Regions from separate parts of the Acetoanaerobium sticklandii genome, predicted to be linked through region 2. Evidence: riboswitches for the same ligand, from Rfam matches in the RefSeq annotation. Region 2 holds a riboswitch; each other region holds the start of a gene.
The links. Region 2 has a riboswitch for cobalamin ahead of CLOST_RS10405 (CvfB family protein). Riboswitches for the same ligand answer to the same signal wherever they lie in the genome.
Positions count from the first base shown of each region.

Region 1 (10,344 bases), 250 kb from region 2:
CTATTGATGCTGCAAAATGGCTTTATATGAAAGAAAAAGGAATGTACTGCATGCAAGATATGTTTGAAATTTAAAAATTAAAAACAAAAATATATGGTTTTATACGTAGACCATAAATTACGTAAATAATAAAAAGGAGATTATGATAATTAATTTATCATAAAAAACATTATGACTAACGAAACTAAACTAACAGATGCATATGAAATTGCTAGATTTATAAAGGAAGCTAAGAAAACCACTCCGGTAAAGCTATATGTTAAGGGAGACCTAAATTATGAAGCCATTAATGAATTAATGGTTTTTGGAGAAGGAAAATCGAGAATTTTATTTGGAGAAGCTGATGAAATAAATAAATTTTTGGAGCTAAATAAAAACCAAATCGAGTTTTATTATATAGAAAATGATAGAAGAAATTCCGCTATTCCTATGTCAGACTATACAAAATTTGATGCGAGAATTGAGCCAGGTGCAGTAATTAGAGACAGAGTATCTATAGGAAAAAATGCCGTTATAATGATGGGAGCAGTAATAAATATTGGAGCAGAAATTGGCGATGAAACAATGATAGATATGAATGCTGTAGTTGGAGCTAGAGGAACAATAGGAAAAAGATCTCATATAGGAGCGGGAGCGGTCATTGCTGGTGTACTAGAACCACCTAGTAAAACACCAGTTATCGTGGGAGATGACGTTTTAGTTGGAGCAAATGCAGTAGTGCTAGAGGGTGTAGTAATTGGAAATAACAGTGTAGTTGCTGCTGGAGCTGTAGTTACTGAAGATGTCCCAGAAAATGTGGTTGTTGCTGGTTCGCCTGCGAGAATTATTAAGCTCAAGGATGAGAAAACTAAAGAAAAGACTCAAATATTAGATGATTTAAGAAAATAAAAAATAATAATCAAAAAATAACCTAATTTCTAGTTTCAATAGCTAAAAATTAGGTTATTTTTTTGAGATCTTATTTAAAAAGCAAATTTGTTGTTTTTGAATAAAACTGATATAATAAAAATTATAAGTTTAAAAAAATTATAAAAGATATGGTGCCCTTGATGGGTTAAAAGGGAAAGTGGTTAAATTCCACTGCAGCCCCCGCTACTGTATATGGGAACGAAATTCGATTAAGCCATTGGGAAACTGAGAAGGCCGAAGATTAGGATGAACCATGAGCCAGGAAACCTGCCTTATCTTATTATTACTATCTTCGGAGGGAGGATTGAAGTATTTATGTCGACACTTTCCTTTAAGGGTAAGTGTATTTTTATGCAAGGATACAAGCAGATTTAATAATTATATTTACGAAGGGGATATAAAAATGACATTTAATAAAAAAACCTTAGTAAGGACATTGATTTTATTTATGATAGCTTTGTTAAGCTTTACAGGTTGTCAGGCACCAGTCCAGACTGAAGAGCAGGAAAATATACAAACGAATACAGCTTCTAAGGGCTACCCACTTGAAATTACTGATTCTATGGGAAGAAAAGTCACTATAGAAAATGAACCTCAAAGGATAATATCCATAGCTCCAAATATCACAGAGACTATTTATGCGCTTGGTATGGAAGCTAAATTAGTAGCAAGGACGGATTATTGTGATTATCCTGAGCCGGTTTTAGAAAAGGAATCAATAGGGAGCTTAAGAGAGCCTAACATAGAAAAAATATTGGAGCTTAACCCTGATTTAATAATTGCATCTACTCATTTTGATCTAGATGTCTTAAAAAAATTAGAAGATTCAGGACTTACGGTAGCAGTTCTATATGGAGAGGAGAGCTTTGAAGGGGTATATGACACAATCTTAAAAACAGGAAGGCTATTAAATGCAGATGAAAATGCAAATGCCGTAGTAGCGGATATGCAAGCAAAGGTAAAGAAAGTTAAGGAGGCAGTTGAAAATCAGCCTAAACCAAAGGCATATTACGTAGTTTCTTATGGAGAAGGCGGAGACTATACAGCAACAGGAGAGACATTTATTTCTCAGATTATTGATATGGCTGGTGGAGAAAACATAGCAAATGATGCAACAGGATGGAAATATAATCTGGAGGCACTTGTAGAAAAAGATCCAGATATAGTGATTTGCTCAAAATACTTTGAAGCAAAAGCAGGAATAAAATCAGCAAATGGATATAATGAGCTAACAGCAGTTAAAGAGGGCAAATTATTTGAAATTGATAATAATATGCTAGACAGACAAGGACCTAGACTTGCTGATGGATTAGAAGCATTAGCAAAAATACTTCATCCTGACAAATTCTAATAATGACGAAATGAGGAAGGCTATGAGCTTTACAGAGAAAAAATCATTCTACAAATTAATGTTTATAATTTTGACAATAGTGTTGATGTTAGGGATAGTTATATCTAGTATGATTGGAGTAGCAGATATTTCTATAGATAAAGCAGTGAGAATTCTATTGTCAAAGCTGCCTCTTGTGGATGATTTAATCTCGCTTGATGATATTAAAAGAAATCAAATAACTATTATTTGGCAGATAAGACTTCCTAGAATAATATTAGCAGCTTTTGTGGGAATGGGATTGTCAGTATCAGGAGCGGCATTTCAGGGTATGTTCAAAAATCCAATGGCGGACCCCTACGTGCTTGGAATATCATCAGGAGCGGCACTAGGAGCTGCTATTGCTATGATTTTTGGTTTAGGTATAGGAGCGATTGGCATAGGAGGTGTTACTTTCTTTGCGTTTATAGGGGCTATTCTTACAGTAAGTCTTGTATACCTCATAGCAAAAACTGGAACGAAAATACCTGCAAGTACCTTGCTTCTTGCAGGTATATCAATAAATTATCTATTCTCAGCAGCAATATCGCTATTAATGCTCTTCAATCATGCGCAGATTGAAAAAATAGTATTTTGGCTTATGGGGAGTGTTTCTGCAGCAAGCTGGAATCAAGTTTACATCTTAGTTCCTATTGTAGTTTTAGGAACTATAGGAATAGGAATTTTTTCAAGAGATTTAAATATAATGTTACTTGGAGAAGACTCAGCAAATAGCTTGGGAGTAGAGGTTGAAAGAGTAAAAAAAATTTTGCTTTTTATATCATCTATGATAGTTGCTTCGGCAGTTTCAGTAAGTGGTATAATTGGGTTTGTGGGTCTTATTGTTCCTCACACTATAAGATTGCTTATTGGTCCAGATAATAGAGTACTCATACCATTCTCAGCTATTGGAGGAGCGATTTTTATGATATTAGCAGATACCATGGCTAGAGTTGCAATATCACCTACTGAGCTTCCTGTAGGGTCAATTACTTCATTGTTCGGAGCACCGTATTTTATTTATTTGCTTGTTAAAACAAAAAAGAAGGTGGCATGATTTATGTCTATGAGATTTGAAAATCATATAAAGGTAAAAAATTTAGATTGGAGCTACGGAGCTCAAGTAGTTCTAACTGATGTGAGTGTTAATATTGAAAAAGGGAAGTTTTATACTATATTAGGGCCTAATGGCTCAGGAAAGACAACCTTAGCAAAAATAATAACTAAAACTATGGATACTCCAAAAAATAAGGTTTTTTTATTAAGTGAAGACATTACAAAATTGACAAATAAGCAAACTGCTCGTAAAATTGCAACTGTACCTCAAAATACAATTATAGATTTTGATTTTTCTGTTATGGATATTGTGCTTATGGGAAGAGCTCCTTATCTTAGAAGATTTCAGTCTGAATCTAGCCTAGATTTTGAACTAGCTAAGGATGCAATGCTAAAGACAAATACATGGCATCTAAGAGATAAGAAAATCGATCAGATAAGTGGGGGAGAAAGACAGAGAGTTATTATTGCAAGGGCGATTACTCAAGATACTGAAGTTTTAATCCTCGATGAACCTATTTCAAATATAGATATTCATCACCAAATTCAGCTTCTTGAAGTTTTGAAAAAATTAAATAAAGAAAAAAATACAACAATAATTACTATACTTCATGATTTAAATCTTGCTGTGCAGTATAGTGATGAGATTTTCCTTTTATCGGATGGAAAGCTGGTAACTCATGGTAATCCACAAGCTGTTTTGACAAAGGAAATAATAGATGAGGTGTATAATATAGAAGTAGATATGGTGGTTCACCCTAGCACAGGAAAACCATATATTATACCAGTATTTAATGAGTTTCAAAAAACAGGAAGCTAAGAAAGGGTAAGTATGCGATTAAATAATTATATAAGCTCTTCAGGACTTTGCTCTAGAAGAAAAGCAGATGAACTAATTAAAAATAATAAAGTAAAAGTAAATTCGAAAATCGCAGATTTAGGATATCAGGTCAGTGAAGGTGATATCGTTGAAGTGGATGGGACTATAATTAAACCTAAAGAAGATAAGGTTTATATTGCACTATATAAACCAGTAGGTATTACCTGCACTACAGAAGAACATATTGAAGGTAACATTGTCGACTATGTGAATTATAAAGAGAGAATTTTTCCAATAGGAAGACTTGATAAGGATTCTGAGGGACTTATTCTTTTAACTAATGATGGAGATATAGTTAATCGTATTTTAAGAGAAGAAAATCATCATGAAAAAGAATATATAGTAACAGTAGATAAGCCTTTAGATAGCAAGACTTTAAAACAAATGAGCCAAGGAGTAAGAATATATAATCCTGTAAAAAACACTTATACAACTACTAAACCATGTAAAATTCATAAGATAAGTGAAAAAAGTTTTAAAATAGTTTTATCACAGGGCTTAAATAGACAAATAAGGCGTATGTGTCAGCATTTTGGCTATAAGGTTAGAAAACTAAAGCGTGTGAGAATATTAAATATTACTCTAGATGGATTATCATATGGGAAGTGGAGATTTTTAAATCAAGCAGAAGTGTCTAGCTTAAAGACAAAAACAGATATCTAGCTCCAGTTATATATACGGAGTTAAATATCTGTTTTATTTTTTTAAAAAATACTTAGATTTAGTTCATTGGCAAGATATTCTAAAACTTTTTTTCCTGCCATGCTGTTTCCATGAGAATCTAGGGCTGGACCTATAACAGCTATGCCCATGTTTTGAGGGGCCACGGCCATTATGCATCCACCTACACCACTTTTTGAAGGAAGTCCAACATCAACAGAAAATTGTCCTGAAGAATCGTAAAGTCCACAGGTAGTCATTATGGCTTTTACTATTCTGCATATTTCTATGCTCATTAATCTTTCATTTGACCACGGAGTTATGCCATTATTTGCTATCACACTAGCCATTTTTGCAACGTCTAGGGCAGTTATTTCAATAGAACAAAGCTTAAAATATGTATCCAGGACATCCTCGACATCTTTTTCAATCAGCCCAGCGCCTTTTAAGTAATAGGCGATGGCTCTATTGGTATTTCCTGTTAGCTTTTCTGACCGATAGACGGATTGATTTATATCTATAGCTGGGTTGTCTGCCATAATTTTAATCATGTTGTGGATTCTATTAAATTTCTCAATGCCGTTGTCCCCCTGGACCATCGAGGTACATACTATAGCACCAGCATTTATAAAAGGATTAAGTGGTTTATGAGATTCTCTAGTTTCTAATTTTACCATAGAGTTAAACGGGTCTGCTGAAGGCTCCATTCCAACACTAGAAAAAACAGTTTCTTTTCCTTTATCCATGAGAGCACAAATTAAGGTCACTACTTTAGAAACACTTTGGATAGTGAATTTAGTATGAGAATCTCCAGCACATAGCGTTGTATTATCAATATTGTAAATACAGACACCTAAAGCATCTGGATTCTCTTTAGCAAGCTCAGGTATGTATGAAGCGACAGCGCCATGGGCAGTCCAATGTCTGTTATTGTCAATAGCCTCTTGAAGTATCTTTTGCATATTGTCTCCTCCTGTGGTATAAATCTAAAAGTTTAACACACTAAATACATTATAACGTTTTTTTTCATATTTATGAAAACATTTTCCTTGTTTTTGAAATATTATAGAAAAATTGCAAATAATTACTAGAAGTATTATATAATATTGCTATAGAAATTGCTAATTTTAGGAGGTTTAGATGTGAATTTTAATATAAAAAAAGTATTTTCCATAGTTATGATGATTGTATACATTTTTTCCTTTGTAGCTTGTAGCCCATTGCAAACAGAAGAATATAATGATTCAGATATCACGCAAATAAACGAAAGTGAAGAAAGCTTAAAAGATTTAGAAAATCACCTAAATAAAGCATCAGGAACTTCAAATTTATCTAATGCCGAGATAGATGAAAAAGGGTATTACACAAGTAAAGCTGAGGTTGCATTATTTATTCATACTTACAATAAGCTGCCAAGAAATTATATAACTAAAAAAGATGCAGGGAGTATGGGATGGGAAGCTAGTGAAGGAAATCTATGGGAAGTGACAGATAAAATGAGCATTGGAGGAGATAGATTTGGAAATAGAGAAGGCAAGCTACCTAAAAAATCAGGCAGGGAGTACTTCGAATGTGATATAAATTATGAAGGAGGATTTAGAGGGCCAGAAAGATTAGTATATTCAAATGATGGATTAATATATTACACAAAGGATCATTATGATAGCTTTGAATTGCTTTACAAAGAGGAGTGATTATGATAAAAGTAGTTTTAGATGGGAAGGATATGAAAAATAAGGACTATGTACATCTTTATATAAAGCATCAATTGGATAACAACGAATACTACGGAAATAATTTAGATGCTCTTTGGGATGTTCTTATGAGCTACAGTTCAAAGATTGAAATTAGGCTCCTTAATAAGGAAAGCCTGATAGCTAATTTAGAAGACTATGGATATGCTCTTATAGATTTGTTTGAAGATGCATCAAAAGAAAATAAGAATGTTATATTTGAAATTCATAACACTCGTGAGGAGAAGCAATAATGAACTACAACCTAAAAATAATTCATAAAGAAGAATATCAGACATCCTATTGGTCAGGAGGAACTACTACGCAAATGTTGATTTTTCCCGAGCATTCTAGCTATGCTGTGAGAAATTTTGCATTTAGAATTAGCTCAGCTACTGTGGATTTAGATAAATCCGAATTCACAGAGCTTAAGGGGATTAATAGGTATATAACTCCATTAGATAACCTTCTAAGGCTTACACATAATAATAAAGATTTTATAGATTTGCAGCCATTTGAGGTTTATAATTTTTCTGGGGGGATTCCTACTACAAGCTATGGAAAAGCTAAGGATTTTAATCTTATGTTAAGTGAAAAAGCTTCAGGGAATCTTGAATCAGCAAAAATTGACAAAGTGTCTACCATCACTTTATTTAAGGATACCCTAGAAGTTGCATTTGAAAATAGATTTGAAATATTAATATCTCCATTTCATGATTTAAATATTAAGCTAGAAGATAAAGATATAATTTTATCAAAAATGGATTTGTTACTTGTAAATGCAAATAAACCAAATGCAAGCCTAGATATTGAAATTAACTGTGAAGAAGTAGCAGAAATTTTACTTTGTAGTATTAGTACAACCTGATAGTTTAACCAATTTTTGGGTATTATTATACAAAATAATATAGGGAGGGAATTTTATGAGTTTTATGGATAAAATGGCTCAGACGCTTAACAAAGTTGGGGAAAAAACATCGGAAGTTGCAAACACTACAAAAACAAAAATGGATATTGCAAAGGTTAAATCCAATGTTGACGAAAAGTATAAACTACTTGGAGAGCTTGTTTATACAGCATTAAAAGAAAATAAAACAGTTGACGACCAGGTTCAGGCTTATATAAATGAAATTGATATACTAAAAGCAGAAATAGCAAATTTAGAGTCACAATTAGGAGAATAAGACTGGAGGAATTCATATGAAAATTAAGGCAAAAGATCAAGTATTATCACTTTATAAGTCAAGGTATCCTGCACTGGATAAATTTTTTCTGCAGCATCTAGGAGAAGAATATGATAGGTATGCAGACAAAATTTCAGCCATGAAATCAATCGAGGAGTTTGATGAGTTCTTCGATTCCGAGGTGGAACGAAATGAACAACTATATAGGGACAATGCCAATATAGAAGGGATAGAATCATCATTGTCAGATCAATACATGGCTGTAATGGCTGCTTATGGGACAATAATGTTTTTTAGAGATAATATTTTAGCAGATGAGTAAATATTTTCTACTGATTTTTCTATAGTTTTAAGATTCCAAACTAAACGATTACTTTCGCTTCCAGAATAATCTATATGGTTATTCTGGAAGTTTTTGTTTTCTAAATTCAAATTATTAAAATCAATGTTATTAAGGCTTGCTATTACGTTATCTATAGAGCTTAATATTTTTTGGCTGTGAATGTGGAGGGAAGAATCCTCTTTATATGCAAAATAAATATCATAAGATAAATGATTTATCTTTTTTAAGTCATCAATTATTGTTGAAATAGTAACGAGCTCATCTTTTTGGACAGCTTTGTAAGGAAGTGCTGATTCGCTGAGCATAGTCTTGATGTTTGAATCAACTAATTCCACATCATTAAAAATGCTTTGATACAAGATATTTGAATTTTCATTAGGAATATCTGTGCCTAAAAGTTGATTTTTTATATGAGTAAGGCCTTTTAAGGTTTGGAGCTTAACAAATTCCAATCGCTTGTGACCGATTTTTTTGTAATAAAAAAATGAAAATAAATAATTATAAAATATAGCTATTGCTACACCTAAGCTTAGAGCTGCAATTCTCAATCTAAAGGTGAGCCAGATGCTAGGCTCTGATGCCGCATTTAGCTGTACAAACTGAGTCATATAAATACAGGTAAATATAGCTACTGGAGAAACCATCCTCCAGTTGATTTTTAGAGATGAATATAAGGTAAGTGCCATTCCTAGAGCTATAGTGTATACATTGATACCAAATAGCAAAATCAATATTCCAGTGCAAGCTGCTCCTAAAGTTGAAGCTAAAAGCTGATTAATTCCCCCTTTTATCCCGGAAACATTAACAGGCTCGAGATTGTACATAACTCCTAAAAGAACGGATATCATATCCAGATTTGCTATAGGCATTTTTGAACCTATGATATACCCAGTGGCAATTGCGACCATAGATTTTACAATATAAAGTTTAGAATCAAGAAGCATTGCTTCTTTATTAAATCCTAAAATGTTCGAAATACTTTTCATTTTTGCCTCCATTATTAATTATAAAAACTTAGTCCCTCGAGAGACTAAGTTTTATGTGTGTATTACGAAATATTACAAAAATTCAGGAAAGACTAAATAGCTAAATCATCGATTTTAGCGGCCATAATAAAGTCGTTGATACTAAGGCCGTGAATTTTGTGAGTTAATAGGATTACCTTTACTTTTCCCCAGCTTAGCTCTATATCAGGGTGATGACCTTCTACTTCAGCAACTTCTCCAACTTTATTTACGAAATTCAGGGCAGACATAAAATCTTTAAATCTAAATGTTCTCATAATCTTTGTATTATCATCAAGACTCCAGTCAGGATGGATAGCCTTCATTAATTCAAATAATTCATTTCCGTGAAGTGGGATAGTGCCAGTACTGCAAGCTTCACATTTTTTAGAAGACAAGTTATTGTTTTCGTTCATTTAAACCATCCTTTCATTTAACAGTATTAATTAAAATTATACCAGAAAATTAATTATAAATATGCTTTTTGCTTAAACATTAATGGTTAAATTGCAAAAATAAAAAAATACTTTGATTATCAAACTAAAATGGTTTAAAATAAATATGTATACTTTGATTATCAAAATATTTTAAAAGGAGAGATTACCATTAATAGTTTAAAACCAATAAAATTAGGTGACCGCATAGCAAAGCTTCCTATAATACAAGGAGCAATGGGTGTAGGAGTGTCACTATCTTCACTTGCATCAGCAGTAGCACGTGAAGGTGCTATAGGAGTTATTTCAGGAGTTCAGATAGGCTATGACGAGCCGGATTTTTTATCAAATAACAACGAAGCAAATGTAAGAGCACTAAAGAAGCATATAAAAAGAGCTAAAGAGCTTTGTGGTGATGGAATACTAGGAGTAAATCTATTAACAGCAATGAAAAACTATAAAGAAATGGTTGCGGCTGCAGTAGAAATGAAAATAGATTTAATAATCTCAGGAGCTGGACTTCCATTAGATTTACCAACTTTAGTAGAAGGCTCACAGACAAAAATTGTACCAATAGTATCATCAGGAAAAGCAGCAGCTCTTATATCCAAGGTATGGGACAAAAAATATAAAAGAATACCTGATATGGTTATAGTAGAAGGACCAGAAGCTGGAGGCCATTTAGGCTTTTCTAAGGAAGAACTAGCAAAAAATGAATTTAAACCGCTTGAAGAGCTAGTGACTGAAGTAATAGAAGCGATGAAACCATTTG
Region 1 is NC_014614.1:1,944,222-1,954,565, reverse strand. Features, by position in the region: gene dapB (4-hydroxy-tetrahydrodipicolinate reductase) at 1-74, shown strand, start outside; gene dapD (2,3,4,5-tetrahydropyridine-2,6-dicarboxylate N-acetyltransferase) at 172-888, shown strand; cobalamin riboswitch at 1,022-1,198, shown strand; gene CLOST_RS09240 (ABC transporter substrate-binding protein) at 1,313-2,260, shown strand; gene CLOST_RS09235 (FecCD family ABC transporter permease) at 2,283-3,335, shown strand; gene CLOST_RS09230 (ABC transporter ATP-binding protein) at 3,339-4,154, shown strand; gene CLOST_RS09225 (pseudouridine synthase) at 4,167-4,877, shown strand; gene glsA (glutaminase A) at 4,919-5,836, opposite strand; gene CLOST_RS09215 (ribonuclease domain-containing protein) at 6,017-6,568, shown strand; gene CLOST_RS09210 (barstar family protein) at 6,571-6,861, shown strand; gene CLOST_RS09205 (HutD family protein) at 6,861-7,475, shown strand; gene CLOST_RS09200 (hypothetical protein) at 7,531-7,791, shown strand; gene CLOST_RS09195 (hypothetical protein) at 7,808-8,113, shown strand; gene CLOST_RS09190 (aromatic acid exporter family protein) at 8,065-9,120, opposite strand; gene CLOST_RS09185 (4a-hydroxytetrahydrobiopterin dehydratase) at 9,213-9,554, opposite strand; gene CLOST_RS09180 (NAD(P)H-dependent flavin oxidoreductase) at 9,798-10,344, shown strand, end outside.
Region 1: it holds a riboswitch for cobalamin, as region 2 does, so the genes downstream of both, CLOST_RS09240 (ABC transporter substrate-binding protein) here and CLOST_RS10405 (CvfB family protein) in region 2, are expected to answer to the same signal.

Region 2 (10,344 bases):
AGAGCCACGATTATAAAGCCTAAAGTTATTATTAGATATTCTTTTAATTTTTTATTCATGTAGGTATTCCTTCCTTTCTATTATCCAAATTGCTAGTATACTACTTCCGAGTCTAGATTGCAATATACTGGAAATAAGGCGAAATAATTAGATTTTACAGAAATTTCTAGCATAGCAAATAATTAAATTATAAATTATAATAATATCTATAGCTGTTATAGTTTTATTAAGTTTTGATTTAAGGTTCAAATAATAGTATACTAATTATATAATGTTTTTTAGATACATAAAATTTTGATTAAGATGGTGAATTGATGAAATTTTTAACTAGAGGAGATAAAATCCTCATTATTTTAATTCTAATACTTAGCTCTCTACCCTTGCTGACACTTAGGGATAGTATGGCAGCTGGAAGCAAACAAATTATTGTAAATATAGATGGTGAAGTGAAGCATGAGTTTTTACTTAATGAAAAAGCTGAGTCAGTTTATTATACATTTGACGTAGTTAAAGAAGGAGTTACCTACCAAGCTAAATTAGAGACTAAAGAAGGAAGAGTAAGACTTTTAAGATTGCCTGAAGAGGTAGCACCTTTATCAATTCATTCTGATACAGGATGGATAGATAAACCCCATCAGATGATTGTAGCATTACCTGCAAAGCTGATTGTTACTGTTGAGGACTACCAAGCTGAGTCCCAGAGCGACATAGATATAATATCTTATTAAAAATACAATGATGAGGAGGGTTAGCTTGCTTAGTAATAGACCTAGAGTAGCACTATTAATAATAGTAATGATGGCGTTAATTGTAAGTCAATTTGAAAATAGCTATTCCCTTAGTCAAAGTAAAGTGGAGCAGGAAAAGCATGTTCTTGTGTTAAACTCCTACCATAGGGGTTTTAAATGGACAGATGATACAGTGACTAGTTTTCTAGAGACTATTGAGAGCTTATCCCCTGAACATAAGTATGCATTTTATATAGAATATTTGGATTGGAAGAAATATCCGACTCAAAAGAATGTAGAAAACATGTATGCAAATCTCAGGTACAAATATGGCTCAAAGCCCATAGATTTAATAGTAGCAACTGATGATAAGGCGTTAGAACTAGCAATAGATTATCGTGAAGAGCAATTTAAAAATATACCCATAGTATTTACGGGTGTAAGTCACGATAGCTTCAAACTACTTTCTGATAATCAAGAAAATATAACCGGAGTAATAGAAAATATTGATTTAGAACCAACTATCCAGATTGCCAAGCTCCTTAATCCAGAATTTAACAAAATATATACAATTCATGATTTTACTGAAAGTGGTATAGCTATGAATAAGGAAGTGGCAAGTACTGTAAAAACAATAGATTCAAATTTAAACTGCATAGCACTTCCACCTATGGCTGTAGATGATATCATAGCATCAGTAAAGGGACTTCCAAATGATAGTGTTGTTTTAATTACTACATTTTATAGAGATGCCCAAGGTTTAATTGTAGAAAACTCAGAATTTGCTAGTCTTATTAGTAAATATTGTAATGTGCCCGTATTTTCATTATATGATTTTTATTTAGGATATGGAGTAATTGGAGGAGCGGTGCTCCAAGGAAGTAAGCAAGGAGAATTAGCAGCAAAACTAGCTAATGATTATTTTGATAATAAAGAGCTAAAAAATATAACCCCTGTGCTTCATCCTAAAACTGAAGTTATTGTGGATTATGATGAAATAATTAAATATAATGTGGATATAGACAAGCTTCCAAAGGATACAGTCATTTTAAACAAGCCATTATCATTTAGAGAATCAAATCCAGAGGCTTATTATTTGGTTATGACAGTAATATTTTTACTTATAATATTGGTCCTTAGTCTGATATATTACACTAGGAGGCTGATAAGAACTAAACGACAGCTAGAGAGCCAAAATGAAGAACTGCATGATTTATACGAGCAGATATACAACTCTGAGGAGGAACTAAAAAAACTGGTTTATTTCGATTCTCTGACTAAGCTTCCAAACAGAATTGCTCTTACAAATGATATACAAGAGCATGTGAAACAACAGGAAGCTATAACTGCAGCACTTATGATTATTGACATTGATAATTTTAAATATATTAATGACACCTTAGGCCATCATTTTGGAGATGAATTTTTAATTGAAATTGCAAAAATATTCTTAAACTTATCTAGTCAGGCTATACGTGTGTATAGAATTGGTGGAGATGAATTTGCATTTTTAGTAACGGCATCGACGCAGCAGATTGAAATAGCAGCACAAGAAATAATGAATTGCGTTCACAAGCCTATATTCATGGACAAGATAAAAATTCATACCACACTGAGTATGGGAATTGCGGTATATCCTTTTGCTGGAAAAACAGTTCAGCAACTACTGAAAAACGCTGATATTGCAATGTATGAAGCGAAGCAGAGAGGCAAAGAGCGCTACGTATTTTTTGATGATGTGATGAATTACAGAATTATAGAAAAAACTAAAATAGAGCACAACCTTCAATTTGCGCTTGATAATAAGGAGTTTATGCTATATTTCCAACCTCAGTATAAAACTTCTAATGACAAAATATCTGGATTTGAAGCTTTGATTAGATGGAAAAGCAGAGAACTAGGGATGGTGCCTCCGAATGATTTTATTAAAATTGCTGAGGAGAGCCAAAAAATAGTAGCTATAGGTAAATGGGTGTTTGTGAACTCTTGCGATTTTGCATCTAAACTTATTAGAAGAGGATATAAAGATATAAAAGTCTCTGTAAATATATCTATAGTCCAATTAATCCAAGATGATTTCACAGATTTTATTTTAGCTACTATAGAAAGTAAAAATCTAGATTTTAAGCTTATAGAATTAGAAATCACTGAAACTGTACTTATACGTTCAGTTCAAGAAGCATACACAAAGCTTGAGGCTTTAAGAAGTAAAGGAGTTTCCATATCTCTTGATGATTTTGGAACAGGGTATTCATCACTTAGCTATTTGCAAAACCTTCCTATAACAACGCTTAAGATGGATAGAGCATTTGTTGAGGATATAACGAAAAATACAATAACTGAGAATCTCGCAAGCTTTATTATATCTATGGCTCACAAGCTGGATTTAGAAGTAATAGCTGAGGGAGTTGAAACCAAGCTTCAACTAGATATTCTTAAAAAATATAATTGCGATAAAGTCCAAGGCTATTATTATTCAAAACCTGTGCCAGAGGAGCAAGCTTTTTTACTGTTAGAAAGTAAGGGTGTTGACAGAAATTTACAAGATGGATATAATTAATATAGAAAACTTAATAACTATGATACATGGTTTAATCGAAAGATTGATTAAAAGAGAAGTTGGGTGAAATTCCCACGCGGTCCCGCCGCTGTAAGAGAGTAGTTTTTACTTATTAATCCACTGATTCAACGGAGAATTGGGAAGGAAAGTAAAAATGATAATCCTCAAGCCAGAATACCTGCCTGTATTATTAGCCAGAAACTCTACGAGAGATAGAGAGGTTAAAGCAAAGTGCTCATGTTTGTATATGAATCCTAAGCTCCTCTTATCTTCGTAAGAGGAGTTTTTTAATCCTCCCAATTAATCGGCTCTTCGTTACGCTCATTTCAAGAGCCGGTTACCCTTTTATGCCCCTAACATTGCGGAGTAATAGCAGCTTTTAACTGCATTATTTCCAAAATGCTCAAACTTCCTTTAAAAAATAAAGGGAGTTTTTTTTCGATTATGTGGTAAACTTATTTAATAATAGTTTTTTGGAGGTAAGGGTATGATATTGTTAGGTGAAAGGCAAATATTAAAGGTAGTTAGGTTTGCTACTATTGGAGCATATTTAGGAGATGAGGATGATCAAGTACTTCTTCCTAAAAAATATGTCCCAAGCACACTGTGCATTGACGATGAAATTGACGTATTTATATATAGAGATTCCAAGGATAGACTAGTAGCAACAACTGAAAAACCAAAGCTAACGCTAGGAACTATAGCTTTGCTTAAGGTGTCTCAAATAACGGATATAGGGGCATTTATGGATTGGGGTTTAGAAAAAGATTTGCTTTTACCATTTAGAGAGCAGACAATAAAGGTTGAAGAAGGAAATGAGTACATGGTAGGGCTTTATATTGATAAGAGCGATAGATTATGTGCTACTATGCACACCTATGAGATATTATCAGGAGAGTCTCCTTACAATGTAGATGATATGGTTGAAGGTATGATTTACAGTATAAAAAAAGATGTAGGTATTTTTGTAGCTATCGATAGAAGATATCACGGTATGCTTCCAATCAGTGAAGCTCTTCGTATATATAAACGAGGAGATATGATTAAGGCTAGAGTAGTAGAAAAGGATGAAGAAGGCAAGCTGAAGCTTAGTCTTAGATTAAAGCCTCTTGAGCAGATAGATAAGGATTCTTATACAATATTGAAGGAAATAGAAAAACAAGGCGGGTTTTTAGCACTTAATGACAGCTCAGAGCCTGATGAAATCAGAAAGCAGCTCAGCATGAGCAAAAAATCTTTCAAAAAAGGTCTTGGCAGACTTCTTAGAGAAGAAAAGGTTGAACTAAGGGAAGATGGAATATCTTTAAAAAAGCTTTAAGCTAAAAATTTAGGGTAAAAAATGGTTAAAGGGGGAGTGTCTATGAAAGCAAAAGATATAATGACTCCAAATGTTATTACTGTTTCAAAGTCTGATTCAGTTGAAAAAGCCATTAAGCTATTGTTAGAGCATAATATAACAGGACTTCCAGTTGTAGATGAAGCAAATCATGTTATAGGCATAATAACTGAAGGCGATTTAATGTATCGGGGAGGAGAAATAAAGCCTCCTAGATATTTGGCTATTTTTGACAGCTATATTTTTATTGACAATCCTAGTAAATTTGAGAAGCAATTAAAGAAAATGACAGGGATGTTTGTAGAGGATGTAATGACTACCCCAGTTATAGTAATTGAAGCAGAACAAAGCGTACCAGATGCAGCCAACCTTATGACAAAGCATAAGGTAAATAGGCTCCCTGTTATAGAAGAAGGAAAATTAGTTGGAATTATAAGTAGGAGAGACATTATAAAAAGCTATGCCTCAATGGCATAGCTTTTTTCGTTTATGTATGATTTAATTGTTCCTTTGTATACTAGCTCTAGAGATTTGATTTGAAGCAAGTCACATGGTTTTATTAGGCCAAAAGCTTTTTTAGGACGGTATATTCCAGCTTGAGTCAATGCAAGAGAAACAAATTGAGAGCAGAAGAAATGGAAAGATCTGTTTACTGGAAGGTTAAACCATAAACCGAAAAGACCGATAAAATTATATCTGTAGTTCTGCTGTGATATTATAAAAGGTGATATTTTTTTTCTTAATATGTAGTATTGCTTTTCTGTGACCTTAAGCCTATAAATGCAAAGTGAAGTATTTTCAAATCTTTTATAGATCCCCTTTGAAAGGTCTTCTACTACAAAACCACCAGAAAAAGGATTGCTTGGGTTAGTTCTTCCAAAAGAATATAGATTTTTAAGAGGATTATCTAGACCAAGTGAGACATGGATGTAATCTGAATTTTCGAAAAAATTCAAAGTCTTAGACAACCAAGTTCCAGTTTTTGTAAACACTAAATATATATATTGTTGTTTCATACTATAGACTCCTTAGGTAAAAATGCTTATAATATATATCTTAAGCATATAGAAATAGTATATGCTAATTTATAAAAAATGCAATATTTTTTTGAAGCTTTCTAACTAGATTATATTAATAAAAAATTTGATATAATGGAAATAGTTAAAATTAGTTTGGGTGGTGAATGATACTGGATACGGTAATGATGGGACTAGATAAGAACTTAATAGGGCAGAAGCTAGAAAAAGATGTCTACAGCGAAACAGGTATTTTAGTGGTGGCTGCTGGAACTTATATTTCTGAAAAAGTATATAAAAAAATGGAATCGTACTTTATTAATAATGTTCATATCAAAAAAAAGAAAGTTAAGGATATAAGATATCAAGATTATACAGTAATCAAATCAACTTATCTTAAAAATGTAGATGTGATGAAAACTGTGCTTAAAGAAATATCTTTAAATGGTACAGTTGATGATAAGATGATAATGGACATGACTAATTCTCTAACACTTAATTCCCAAAAAATGGGTTATTTTATAGACTGTATTCAGGATTTAAAGTCTACTGATGAATATACATATAATCATAGTATAAATGTTGCAATCTATGCAATGCTCATTGGAAGCTGGATGAAGCTTCCTGAAATAGATATTCAGTACCTCGTGCTGGCTGGAATACTTCACGATGTGGGCAAGTCAAAAATCCCAAATGAAATTCTAAATAAAAAGACAAGACTCACTGAAGAAGAATTTGCTATAATGAAAAAGCATTCTCATTTAGGATACTGCATTGTTAAAGACATGGATAATATTCCTGAGGATGTAAAAAAAGCTGTTCTAATGCATCATGAGAAATTAGATGGAAGTGGATATCCTTTAGGGTGTAAAAATAAACAAATTCCAAAGTTTGCCCAAATATTAGCGGTTGCTGATGTATATGATGCATTGACTTCAAAAAGAGTTTATAAAGATAAAATTACTCCTTTTGAAACTTTTAAAGAAATGAGTAAGATGGGATACTCTCATTTTGCTCCTGATGTACTTATGACTTTTTTAAAAAACATAGTTTATTATTATGTAGGTTTTAAACTCAAGCTAAACACTGGAGATATAGGAGAAATTCTTTATATCTCACCACTTAATAATTATCAACCGCTTATTAAAATAGAAAATAAAGTAATAGATTTATCTTTAGATAAGAGGTATAGAATTTTAGAAATGGTGTAAAAATTTAATTGAAGAGGTTATTATGAGAATATGTAGTATACAAAAAATTCCTAAAAAATCTAAACTGGCAAAACCAGTATATGATCATAAAGGTATTTTGTTGTTAAATGAAGGAATAGATATAACAGAGAGCATAAAAAATAAATTTATAGCTAATAATATTTATTTTATCTATATAGAAGATGATATTTCTGAGGGGATAGAAATTGAGTCTATAATTGACGACGAAACTAAAGCAATGATAACCTTTAGCATAAAAAATATAATTGATAATATAAGCAGTGGGAAAAAGACTAATGCAATGCTTCCAATTCAAGAAATAAAAAAGGTAGAAAATATTGTTGACACTCTATTAAAAAATATAAAAGAAAAGAATGAGTTGTCCTACATGGCTGTGGAACTTATGGGAACAGATATGAATACCTATACTCACAGTGTAAATGTAGCAATATTATCTATTATCAATTCAATAGATTATGGATATTCAGATTCTATGTGTGAGAAGATTGGATTTGGAGCTTTAATGCATGACATTGGGAAAACAAAAATAGATAATCATATACTTCAAAAACATGAGTTATTATCTCTTGAAGAATTTAATCTTATGAAGATGCATCCTACATTAGGATATAAAATGATTAAATCAGATCCATCTATAAGCTCCATCTCAAAATCTATAATTTTAAACCATCATGAAAAGCTAGATGGAACGGGATATCCAAGTGGACTTAATGCATCACAGATGCCAGATTTTTTGAGAATAGTTACTCTTTCAGATATGTTTGACGCTATGACAACTGATAGAGTATATAGAAGAAGAATTCCTGTGCATGTCGCACTTGAAACTCTTATGGCAGATTGCATTAGTAAATTAGATTCCAAAATCTATAATAGATTTGTAAGGAATGTAATTTTATATCCACCAGGGAGCATGGTAATGCTGAATGAAGGAACAACTGCAATAGTCAGCGAATACAACAAACTAAATCCTACAAGACCTAAGCTAAGAATAGTAGACTCAAAAAATTACAGCTATCAAGAGGAAATTGATTTGATGCAGATACTTAATCTGTTAATAGAGCACACCATTGATTAAACTCTATTAAGCTAGTTAGGAGGAAGACATTGAAACTAGAAATCTTTGATTTTGTAGAAGATTCATTGAAAATACTAGATAAGTTTTCTCCAGAACTTGTAACGCTTTCTAGTGAATTAGAGAATTTTTACAAAAGATATTTATCTGAAAGTGATTATTTTTTAAATGTATCATCCAGGATAAAATCTCCCATGAGTTTGAAAGAAAAAATACTAAGAAATAATTATTATCTGATGTTTTCAGATGCTGAGGCATTTTTCTTTGAATTATCAGATTTAATAGGAATCAGATTAGAGTGCAGATTTATTGAAGATGAAGAAAAATTATATCAATCTATAAAGAGTATATTTTGTTTACAAAGACCTGATGGATATTATTATAATGAAGAATTTCCAAATATATTACTTAATTTGAGAGATAAGCAGCCTCAGATACAAAAAAATGGATTCGAAATATATAGATTAGATGGAATTATAATAGGAGAATCAGCAACCTTTCATTATGAGCTTCAGCTAAAATCTCTAGTAAATATGTTTTGGGGAGAAATTGAACATAAAATTTTATACAAAAATTACAATTATATGCCAATTGAAGATTTTTATAGAGATATAATGTCATCTATCAAAGGAAATATTACTATGATAGACAGGCAACTTATGATTCTCCACGATCATCTTAATGATATGAACTCATACGATTCTGAATCCAGAAAAAAACAATTCGAGACTATGATATCAAAAGCTATTTATGAGCTTTATTCTATTAAAATTAAAAAGAAGCTTGGATTTGTAGTGGACTTTAGAAATACATGTGATTTGATTACAGATTATCTTTTGAAAAAGGATAGGCAGTATCAGAATATAGAATATCCTCAGATGATAACTAAGATAATGACTAGATTTAATGAAATCATATCCAATCAATTGGATTTTGATGAGTATCTCTACTTTGAAAGAGAGGTTACTTTTGAAGGAGAATTTGAATCAAAGATAGGAAAGGCAATATATAAAGCTATTAATAAAGACTTTAGATGGAATATGTTATTTAGAATAATATTTGATATAGAAGTAGGGAATAATGCTGAGGATTTTGAAGGATTCATTAAATATATTAAAAACAGATTTTATAATCCTTTGATGAATGACCTGAATTTTTTAGAGACTTTGAGCAAAGATGATAAAAAAAATATTATTGATGATATTTTATTGATGATATCAGACTGCTTTTTATCAAGCTTGAGTATAGACTTTATTGATAATGAAAACATCCTTAACATAAATAATTGGATTATAGATAACATTAGTGTAGCAGACAAAAAAAGCTGGGAAGCTAGAAAAATAGATTATTTAAATCAACTTAAAAATGAACTTAAATAACGCTGAATCATTGATTCAGCGTTATTTTTGATTGAGATATTTTAAAAAATTGACCTTCAACTAAATTTATTGAAATTGGAGATGAAATATAACTACTAAGTACGATATTTGAAGGAGAGTTTATAGGCTCATTAGAAATCTCAACAAATCCATACTTATCATCGGGATAAACTGTATAGCTTCCTGGATTTATATCTTTACCTACTAAATATTTTGCATTTTTATGAGTATCTATATTTTCAAAAGAAGTCACAGGGGCTTCATCTAAAGGTATAGCATCAGCATCTATAAGCGTTAAATAATCTCCGTCTTCTACCTTGATATAGGTAAATTTAGAAAAGACATCATTGTCCTTTATATCTATAAAATTGGCTTGAGGAGTCATAGATATTCTATAAAATGCTGTAGGCATATCAGAAACCAGCTTATAAACTCCTGAAGGCAAATCTCTACCAATTAATAAGGCAGTATCATCTACAGGTGTAGTTACTTCACCTGTTTCTGGCTCAATACTGATAGTTTCTTCAGAAATAGTGGCTTCTTCTGTATCAATTGTTTCTATCTCTCTAGAAGAGTTAGATAGATTTTGTGCTTCAGAATTTTTTAAATCTAGGGCGACAGTAACTAAAAGGCCAATTACAATGCCAAATATCACTAAAAATAATAACCCTATAATTAAGAATTTAAGTTTTGAAAAGAAAGTAGTTTTCTTACTCATAGCAACTCCTTAGATAACAAAAATCAAATAGGCATATTTTACTAGTACTATTATATAGATTATTTTCAAAAATTAAAAGATAAATTTAATCCATAGCAATCTTTTTTAATCTAGTAAGAATGATTTTTGTTTCTGCTGTAGTTTCGCCTAAAAGACTTGCAATTTCCTGAGCAACTCTCATTTGCTTATCTATAACCTCTTGAGCGGCGTCTAAAGTTCTTTCTTTCATAGCATTCAAAGCTTTTATATTTTTTTCTTCTTGAGTTATATCCGACATTATAACCATATAAACATTCTCTTCCT
Region 2 is NC_014614.1:2,190,431-2,200,774, reverse strand. Features, by position in the region: gene CLOST_RS10420 (YitT family protein) at 1-59, opposite strand, end outside; gene CLOST_RS10415 (NusG domain II-containing protein) at 315-728, shown strand; gene CLOST_RS10410 (ABC transporter substrate binding protein) at 754-3,288, shown strand; cobalamin riboswitch at 3,298-3,488, shown strand; gene CLOST_RS10405 (CvfB family protein) at 3,776-4,606, shown strand; gene CLOST_RS10400 (CBS domain-containing protein) at 4,649-5,101, shown strand; gene CLOST_RS10395 (hypothetical protein) at 5,083-5,640, opposite strand; gene CLOST_RS10390 (HD-GYP domain-containing protein) at 5,808-6,851, shown strand; gene CLOST_RS10385 (HD-GYP domain-containing protein) at 6,874-7,947, shown strand; gene CLOST_RS10380 (GTP pyrophosphokinase) at 7,977-9,323, shown strand; gene CLOST_RS10375 (hypothetical protein) at 9,331-10,041, opposite strand; partial or broken gene CLOST_RS14320 ([Fe-Fe] hydrogenase large subunit C-terminal domain-containing protein) at 10,127-10,344, opposite strand, start outside.

Region 3 (10,344 bases), 1.1 Mb from region 2:
ATATAGTATATATTATATATTCAAAAATATCTGAGCTTAGTGTATACTATATTATAAAATTATAGATGAAAGTAGGAATGACTATGGTGTTGGAATGTAAACTAAAAAACAACAATCATATCACAGTGTTATTAGAAAGAGTTAACATAGATAAGTCATTAGAGAGCTTGCTTTTAGAAGAGCTTGATATAAAAAAAGGAATGCTTATTTTTAACTCGGATTCTGCGGATAATCTTGGATATAATGAGATAGGCTTCAAAAATCCACCTATAGAAATAAGATTCATAGACAAAAAAATTGAAATAGTTGCACTTAATTATAAGGGCATGCATAAAATGGAGTTTCTATTTAACCAAATCAGCTCAAAATTTTCTTTTTTTACATTAGAAAGAAAAAAGCATAAAATTAGTTTTATTTTTCCAATAGAAATTCAAGATGATTACAAGGAAAAAAATAAAATAGCAAGAGAGATTTTAGCTTATATCAATAGCTTAATAACGCTAGATGAATGTCCTTTTTTCAGCCTATATGGGGTAGTTGAAAACCAAATACCTATTTACAGAGGAAAGATTGAATCTAAATTTGAATTAAATGATCATATGTACAATATGATTGCCTATATCCCAGATGAAATATATATATGCAACTCGCTTACAAAAGAAGTTGTTAGAATCAGCTATGAAATTAAACTAAAAGAAGTTTGTCATATAGATGTTCCTATGTATATAGAGGACTATAGCTTACCAGAGGTTATAAGCAAGCAGGATTTAGTAACAAAAGCAGTTTATAAGAGCTCAAATATTTTTAATACTTTGCTAAATAATGAAAAAATAGATGGATGCTTTATAATAAACACGGGTAGAGGAGTAATAACTGGAACATCTGACTACACTTATTTAAATACATTTTCTTTAAAAAGAACATAATTATAATCAAAACAGGAGGACATAATGAAAAATCAAGGCTTAATTCACGTTTATACTGGAGATGGAAAAGGTAAGACTACTGCATCTGTTGGACTAGGTATGAGGGCGGCAGGCAGAGATTTCAAAGTTGTTATGGTTCAGTTCTTAAAATCTTCTGATACAGGGGAGCTTAAAGTTATAGAAAAGCTTGATAATTTTGAGGTTCATAGATTTGAAAGACCAAGAGGATTTTTTTGGACTCTAAATGATAAAGAAAAGCTTGAGCTTCAAGAAGATATTGATAAAGCAATGCAGTTTGTAAAGGATAGATTGGAATCAGGAGATTGCGATTTATTGATTTTAGATGAAGTTATGGGAAGCATAAAAAACAAGCTGATAGATGTTGATAAGCTAGTAAGTATGCTAAAAAATAGAAAGCCTCATATGGAAGTTGTACTTACAGGAAGAAATGTTCCAGCTGAAATTGTTGAGATTGCAGATTACGTTTCAGAAATAAATCCAATCAAGCATCCTTTTGAAAAAGGAATTCCAGCGAGAAGAGGAATAGAGGATTAATAAAAAATTTCAAATTTAGATTTAAATTACAAAACAAGGACTATAGGGAAACGAATTTTATTTCCTTATAGTCCTTAATTATATTTTGAAAATAGCAAAGCTTAAGTTATATTTATTTACACATACCGTCAAGTAATATATCAAGATGTTTTTTCAAAGAAACTGCATTTTCTATATTTAAATTTGTTGAGCATATGATTTTATCAGGTATATCAATAACTTCTTTTTTTAAATCCAGCCCTTTTTTTGTCAAAGAAACGATTATTAGTCTTTCATCATCGCTTGAGCGTACTCTCTCAATTAAATTCATGGCTTCTAGCTTCTTTAGCAAAGGAGTCAAGGTACCAGAATCTAAAAATAATCTTTGTCCTAATTCCTTAACAGAAATATCACTTTTTTCCCAAAGAGCAAGCAAGGTTATATATTGAGTGTAAGTCAATCCTAGTGGGTCCAGAAAAGGTTTGTATTGCTTTATTATTTCTTTGGATGCCACATATACTGCGAAGCATAGTTGATTATCTAGCTTTAATTTATCTTCAGGTTTCATAGTAATTTTCCTTTTTTATTATAATAAATTTTCTATAGTGGAAACCATATCCATAGGCTCTGTAGCAGGTTCAAATCTATTAACTACATTACCTTCTTTATCGATGATAAACTTTGTAAAGTTCCATTTTACAGCATCGCCTACAGCAAATTCAGGGAACTTATCTTTTAGCATAGCATCTAGCATTTTGTTTGTAGGATTTGACATATCAAAACCTTTAAATGGAGCTTCAGACACTAAATATTTAAATAATGGATGAGCAAATTTCCCATTTACATCTGTTTTTTCGAATAGTGGAAAGTTAACACCGTAGTTAAGAGAACAAAAAGATTTTGTTTCTTGGTTTGTTCCAGGTTCTTGATCCATAAATTGATTACATGGGAAACCTAAAATCTCTACCCCTTTGTCCTTGTAATTATCATATAGCTTTTGCAAATCCTCGTATTGGGGAGTAAAGCCACATTTGCTAGCCGTGTTTACAACTATAAGTACCTTACCTTTATAATCTTGAAGAGAAACTAAATTACCATCGATATCCTTAGCAGTAAAATCATAAATGTTCATAATAAATAACCTCCTAAATTAAATATAAATTGTTTACAATTAAATTGTACACAATTTATATTTAATAGTCAAGTAGAAATTATAATAAAGTGGTAATTTGGTCAGGAGTGAAAGAATAAATTACATCCTTTCTTTCTATTATAATTTCAGCTCTTTTTCTTAAGCCTTCATCATTTTTTATATCGTTTAGTAGCTCTTTAGCTGGATTTATAGCAATAGGATAGCCTACGCGCTTTAGCATTGAAAAATCTCCATGAGTATCACCATAAGCATAGGACTTAGAAAGGTCTAAATCATGTTTTTCAACAAAATAATCAATAGCTTTGTCTTTGCTTTTTGAGTCCCACATAGGAACTATTCTGCCAGTGAAAATATCATCCTTAAATATATACTCAGTAGCTTTGTATTCAGTTACATTGTATTTTTTTGCCATTCGTTTAACCAAGTAATCAGGGCTTCCGGAAATAAATATTACGGTATGACCACTTTCTTTATGCCACTTTATTCTTGAACGAGTGTATCTATATACTCGTTCTGATTTCTGGTCTATTACATTTTGACTTGTAAACTCAATACTTTCTCTAGGCACTCCAGTAAGAGTATCTATATAAACTCCAGCTAGCTCAAGAAGATAATCATCATAATTACCCTGACGCTTATCCCAGTCATTGAAAGCTTCCTTTGCGTGAGCATGCCACATTAGAGGATCTATGATATCGTATTTAATCAATTTCTTAAAATGCTCCGTCATTAGAGAATCCCTGTAAAAAGTACCATCTATATCAAAAAAAGCTGCAATTTTTTTCATGCAAGCACCTCCAGAATTATAATCACTTGGCTGTTTTTAATAGTATAATAGATATATGGGTATAAAACAAAAAGTATATAAAACTACTAAAAACTATTATACTAAGTATACCTTTAAAATGGAGGACTAAACCAATGAAATTTGAATTTGCAAAGATAACCAAGTCACGCCTAATGGGGAGTCTTGGGTTACATATAAAATGGCAGGATGAAAAAGAAACACTAAATCAATTCTTCTTATTGGATGCTGAAGAAGATGGAATAGCTGATTATGTAGGACTTCGTAATGCTAGTCTAAAGGATATATTTATTGAAGAAAATAGACTTATGGGTGGTCTGGGCTCTAGTATAATAAGAATAACAAAAAAAGAAGCGCTTAACTTACTGTATGAATATGCAAGAATTAATATTAAAAGCTCGCTGTCTTTTCCAGGAGATTTTTTAGAATATGAATATTTATTAAAAAGAGATACTACTGTGGACGAAGAAAAACTTTTTTTCAAAACCTGCGTAGCTATATCGGAGCCTATAGAGTTTATTAATTATATGACTATGAGACTAGTAGCTAAAGATAGCAAAGCTCTAAGATATTTTTCGTCTGAAAAAAAACCTCTTTATCCTGAGGTATCCTCAAAGGGAGCCGTGCTTTTAAAAAATACTGTTAGCAAAATGAATGATAATAGATACTACTCAAATGCGATAATTGAAGATGCTACAGGCTACTATAAGCTTAAGCTCGGATTTACTATAATAGATGAAAATCCATTTAAGCTTAGGTCCATATTAGCAGGAGAAAAACAGCTAGTTGACAGTGAAAGTGTTAGAAAAGAGATAAGTAGACCTGAGTATATAGCTCACTATAAAATTCAAGATGAAGAGCTAGTGCATAATTTAAAAAAGGCATATCCAACCTTATACAAAGTGCCTTTTGACAAAGGGGATATGTACACAAAGTTTAAGCCTCATAATGACCATGTTAAGGAAGAAGAATATAATATAAGCGACGATTTAGAGGCTGTTTTTTTTACGACAGAAAGCGAGCTTGTCTTTGCAGCACTTGATTCTAAAACGTATAAAGTTGGATTTAAGGTTTTAGAAACTATAGGTGGCTTAAGCTTAGTAAACGAATTTGTTTTTCCTTATCCAGTAATATATGATTATGCTGAATCAAAAGAGAGCAGGTTTTCAGAATTTTTGGCATCGATTTAGCAGAGGTTTAATGCAAATCCATTGCAATAACTTGTATCTAAGCTTATAAAAATTCATTATATGATTGATTCTAGTTTTTCTTTATGGTATTATAAATGAGTAAATAAAATAATACGATGTTCAGGTGCTAGATAGCTTAATAGGGAAATGAGGTATTCCTCTGCAGCCCCCGCTACTGTAAAAGATGACGATTTCGTTGATGCCACTGCTTTTTTTAAAAGTGGGAAGGTACGAAAGAGGTTGATTCTTAGCCAGGAGACCTGCCTGTACATGCATGATACTTTCGGGGAGGAAGGATTCACACATATCTAGTTTTAAATTTAATTTACTTAGATATAGCATTAATTAGTAAATGAAAATTAAGTAAAGATATAATGTTGAACCAGGCCTTAGGTCTGGTTTTTTTATTGTAAATATAGCAGAACATACATGAGATATGAGCGATTTATATTGCTCTAATAGATTGAAATTTTGTGAAATTGGGAGGAAATTATGGATAGGATTATGATAGCTGCAACTCATAGTGGAGCAGGAAAAACTACAATCACAAGTGGATTGATGCGTGCGCTTAAGGATAAAGGTCTAAAAGTTCAGCCATATAAAGTAGGACCAGATTATATTGATACAAGCTACCATAAACAGGCCTCTGGATTAGATTCACATAATATAGACGAATTCATACTTCCAAAAGATGAAATAAGAAATATTTTTGCAGCCTATGCAAAGACATCGGATATATCAATAATAGAAGGAGTAATGGGCGTATATGATGGCTATCAATCAGACAGTGATTACTGTTCTAGTGCGTCTATGGCAAAAATTTTAAATTGCCCTGTTATTTTAGTAATAGATGCAAGGGCTATGGCAGGTTCAGCGGCTGCTTTAGTAAAAGGCTTCGTTGAGTTTGATAAAGACCTCGATATAGTGGGAGTAATTTTAAACAATGTTTCTAGCGAGAATCACTATGACATATTAAAGCAGGCAATAGAGAAAAATGTAAATGTGAAAGTATTAGGTAGGATACCTAAAAATTCAGATATATCATTACCATCTAGACATCTTGGACTAGTGATGCAATCAGAGCTGGATGATTCAGAGCAAAAATTGCAGACAATGGCAGACTTGGTTGCTACATATTTGGATTTAGATGAAATTATAAAAATAAGCAAAGCAAAATCAACTTGGGAGTCTAAGAGAGCAATAAAAAGAAGTGATAAGAACCTAACGCTAGCTGTTGCTTTCGATAAAGCTTTCAACTTTTATTATCCAGATACGCTTAATATATTTAAGCTTGCAGGTATAAAGCTAGAATATTTTAGCCCGATAAGTGACAGAGAGCTTCCAAAATGTGATGGAATATATTTTGGAGGAGGATATCCGGAGGTTTTTGCTAGAGAGCTATCTAATAACACTAAAATGAGAGCTAGTATTAAAGAGGCTTCTAATAATAACATGCCTATTTATGGAGAATGCGGCGGACTTATGTATTTAGGAGATTATCTGATAGATAGTGATGGCGACAAATTTGATATGACTGGAATTCTATCTGGATACAGTAAGATGAGCGCAAAGCTCCAAAGATTCGGATACTGCCAAGGAAAACTTAATGAGCCAACCATAATAGGAGAAAAAGGGCAAATAGTAAGAGGGCATGAATTTCACCATTCAGAATTTATAACAGATTTAGAGCCTGTATATAGTATGGAAAAAGAATTGTCAGATTATAGTATAAAAACCTGGGCAGGAGGATATAGGTACAAAAATACATTTGGAACCTATCTTCATACTCATTTTGCTTCAGACTACAATCTTATATATAAATTTTGCTCAGCTTTGGAGGAATACAGTGAATCTAATTTATAGCATCCTAATAGCTTTTATACTAGATTTGATATTTGGAGATCCCTACAGCTTTCCACATCCGACTAGATTTATAGGAAAATACATAAATTTTATGGAAGCCAGCCTAAGAAGGAGCTTTAAATCTCCATCTCAGCTCAAATTAGCTGGATTTATTCTAATGCTAACTACAGTTGCTTTAACTTATGCAATTACATTCTCACTTGTAAAGCTATCTTTTGGAATAAATGAGTCTGTAGGTGTATTAATAGAAGGCTTTATACTTTACACTACTTTTTCCGTTAAGTGCCTTAAAGATGAAGCCGTAAAGATATATAAAGCTTTGGAAACTGGCGATATAGAAAAATCTAGGCTAGCACTTTCTTATATAGTAGGCAGAGATACTACAAATCTAGAATTCAAGGAGATAATTAGAGCGGTAGTAGAAACTGTGGCTGAAAATACAGTAGATGGATTTCTTTCGCCACTGTTTTACGCAGCAATTGGTGGAGCGCCTCTTGCTATGGCGTACAAAGCTATAAATACACTTGATTCTATGGTTGGGTATAAAAATGACAAGTATATAAATCTAGGTTATTTTTCTGCTAAAACAGACGATATTGCAAACTTTGTTCCAGCTAGACTCAGTACTTTATTTATGAGTATAGGAAGCTTACTAGCCGGAGAAAATGTAAAAAAAGCTTTTATTATAAGTATCAGAGATAGAAAAAATCATAAAAGTCCTAATTGTGCTTTTGCTGAAGGAGCAGTAGCTGGAGCTTTAGGAATACAGCTTGGAGGAACAAACGTATATTTCGGCCAAGAAGTATATAAGCCAACAATAGGAGATAAATTAAGAGAGATTAATAATGGCGATATTTTGTCCACATGTAAGATTATGTATATGACAGCTACGTCTGCTGTAATTACAACTACAGCTTTATTAGCAATAAAGGAGTTTATGTAAATGAAAATACCAAAGCTAAGCTTAAAATACCTTGCGTTTTTAATAGTTTCTTACTTACTTTCGTTTTTATATATAGGAAATAGTACATTTTCATTCACAAGCTTGCCGTCTATTCTATATACATTAACAGGGTCCAATATTTCTGGTGCCAGTCTATCTTTTCTTGTATTTTTGATGACTGGAGTTTACAAAGGCTCTCCCCAAAATTTATTAGCTAGAGCAATAATTGCCGCTGGAGTAGGACTAGGAGTGTACCTATTTGGAGTAGCTAATAAGAAATATGAAAACTCCAATTTAGCTGCTGTAGCGATAACTGTAGTACCTAGTATAATAACCTTTTTTTCAATCAGAGCGTTTTATACTTATGAAGCAGCAATGGAAATGTCAAAAACTGTTTTAATCATGCTTGCGATAAACACCTTCCTAGCTTTAATTATAGACAAGGTATCAAATATGCCAAATCAGAAGGGAGTAATAGCAAAATGGCTAAAGAGGTAAAGCTATCAGATAGAGTACATGGAGCTGATACAAAGGCTTCTTCAAAGATGCTCAATATAGATGAATCTGAAATAATAGATTTTAGTTCAAATGTTAATATTTTTACCTCACAAATAGATTTTCAGGCTATTTTTTCAAATATTACAACCACCCTAAATAAATATCCTGATATTAATTATGAAGAGCTTAGAAACACTTTATCAAATATTTACAATGTGAAATCATCTAATATAATACCTGGAAATGGAGCAACAGAATTAATTTATTTGATAATGAAGCTACCTCAAATTGAAAAAATAGGAATATTTCATCCAACCTTTTGTGAATATGAAAGAGCGGCAAAAATATCAGGCAAGAATCCAGTGGATTTAAGTTTTGACTTGTTAAAGCAAGAAAATGAAGCTTTACTTCAAAATGCTATTGAGGATTTGGATATGGTAGTAATATGCAATCCTAACAACCCAACTGGTGAGATAAAAAATCTTTCAAAGCTTATAGATATTGCAAATAAGAATAGTACACTCGTATTTGTAGATGAAACCTTTATCGATTTTACTGACAACAAAGAGTATTCGATGCTAGGTCAAATAAATAATTATAATAATGTAATTATCTTAAAAGCAATAACAAAGTTTTATGCTATGCCAGGAGCAAGATTAGGCTACATATTCACATCAAATGAAAAGCTTATTGATATGCTTTGGCAGTATAAAGAGCCTTGGACAATAAATGTGTTTGCAGAGCAGTTAGTAAAGCATTTACAAACAGAGATTATAACAAGTAAAACACATTATTATTATAAAGACGAAATTAAACGCTTGATTTCAATTTACGAAGATATGAATGTAAAGACAAAGCAATCAGTAACAAATTATTTGCTTTTAAGACTACCGACAGGCTTTAGTGGGACTGCTATAAAAGCAGTACTTCTCAAAAATTACAAATTGTTAATAAGAACATGTACGGACTTTAGAGGCTTAGACGATACCTATATAAGAATCGCAATTAAGGATTCAAAGTCCAATACACTTCTTGCTAATGCTATAAGACAAATACTTTGCATGGAGGTGATTTGATGCAATATTATGGAATTTGTCCAGCCTCCTGTGGAGAGCTGATTCAAGGGCAAATAGAGTCAGGAGAATATTTATCTTCTTACTGTGTTTCATTATATTCAAAAGCTATAATAACAGAGCAAACCTCTTCAAATACTAGATTAACTACATATCCAAAGTCGATTATGGCTATGAAAAAAACCTTTGAGTTTTTTAATGAGGAAAAAGCTTTAAAAAATCTTAGCCTAGAGATGGTTAGCAATATACCTAGAAGTAAAGGAATGGCTAGTTCTACTGCTGATATAGGAGCGGTTATTGGAGCTTCGTGCGCTTATCTTGGAATAGATATTTCGCCAGATGATGCTTCTAAGATAGCAGCAAAAATAGAACCGACAGATTCAATTTACTACAAAAGCTTGGTTGCCATGAATCCCCTAAATGGGAATCTAATAAAAAATATAGGTAATATTAGAGGCCTAAAAACTCTTATATTAGAGCCTAGAGCTAAGATAAAAACTAAAGATGTAAGAAATAAATTAGGTTATTCAGAGTTTAAAAAGTCAAATATTTTAAAATATAACGAAATCTTAGGAGATTTTGAATCAGCAATAAAATCAAATAATCTAAAGGAGCTTGGAAAAGCTGTAAATAAAAGCTCGTTATTAAATGAACACCTTCTTCCTAAGCCATATCTTAAGGAAGTGATGGATATAGCAATGAGTCTAGGGGCTTATGGTGTTAATATAGCTCATAGTGGAAGCGTTGTGGGAATATTACTCGATATAAATGATAGCTCTGCAAATTACAAAAGTGAGCTTATTAACAACAACTTGGCAAAATATTTTGGACGTATGTACTGTCTTCCAGTAATAGATGGCGGTATAAATTATGGGAGGATGAGCTAAATGGAATATATAAAGAATCCAATGAAAATTGAAGATGAGAGCTTTAAAATAATTCAAAGCATTATTGATGAACAAAGAGAAAACTATCAATTTAAAAATGAATTTGAAGAAGCAATAATTAAAAGATGCATTCATACATCAGCAGATTTTGATTATTTAGACAATCTTAAGATAAGTGAAGATTTTCAAGCTACAATAACAAAAGCACTTAAAAATAAAGCTGATATTTACACGGATACCAATATGGCATTATCTGGAATTAACAAATCAGCTCTTTCTAAGCTAGGGATTTCAGTTAAATGCTATGTAGCTGAACCAAAAACAGCTGAAATAGCTAAAGAAAAAGGTATAACAAGATCAATGGCTTCAGTTCTTAGAATGATTGAAGAAAAAAAAGATAAGATTTTAGTTGTTGGAAATGCTCCTACTTATTTGTTTCAAGCTATGGAAGAAATCCAAAAGGGAGATACCT
Region 3 is NC_014614.1:1,120,914-1,131,257, forward strand. Features, by position in the region: gene CLOST_RS05100 (hypothetical protein) at 66-926, shown strand; gene CLOST_RS05105 (cob(I)yrinic acid a,c-diamide adenosyltransferase) at 951-1,481, shown strand; gene CLOST_RS05110 (MarR family winged helix-turn-helix transcriptional regulator) at 1,594-2,028, opposite strand; gene CLOST_RS05115 (glutathione peroxidase) at 2,047-2,592, opposite strand; gene CLOST_RS05120 (HAD family hydrolase) at 2,672-3,400, opposite strand; gene CLOST_RS05125 (hypothetical protein) at 3,535-4,608, shown strand; cobalamin riboswitch at 4,714-4,890, shown strand; gene CLOST_RS05130 (cobyrinic acid a,c-diamide synthase CobB) at 5,101-6,471, shown strand; gene cbiB (adenosylcobinamide-phosphate synthase CbiB) at 6,455-7,414, shown strand; gene CLOST_RS05140 (hypothetical protein) at 7,415-7,912, shown strand; gene CLOST_RS05145 (pyridoxal phosphate-dependent aminotransferase) at 7,897-8,988, shown strand; gene CLOST_RS05150 (GHMP family kinase ATP-binding protein) at 8,988-9,872, shown strand; gene CLOST_RS05155 (cobalt-precorrin-8 methylmutase) at 9,873-10,344, shown strand, end outside.
Region 3: it holds a riboswitch for cobalamin, as region 2 does, so the genes downstream of both, CLOST_RS05130 (cobyrinic acid a,c-diamide synthase CobB) here and CLOST_RS10405 (CvfB family protein) in region 2, are expected to answer to the same signal.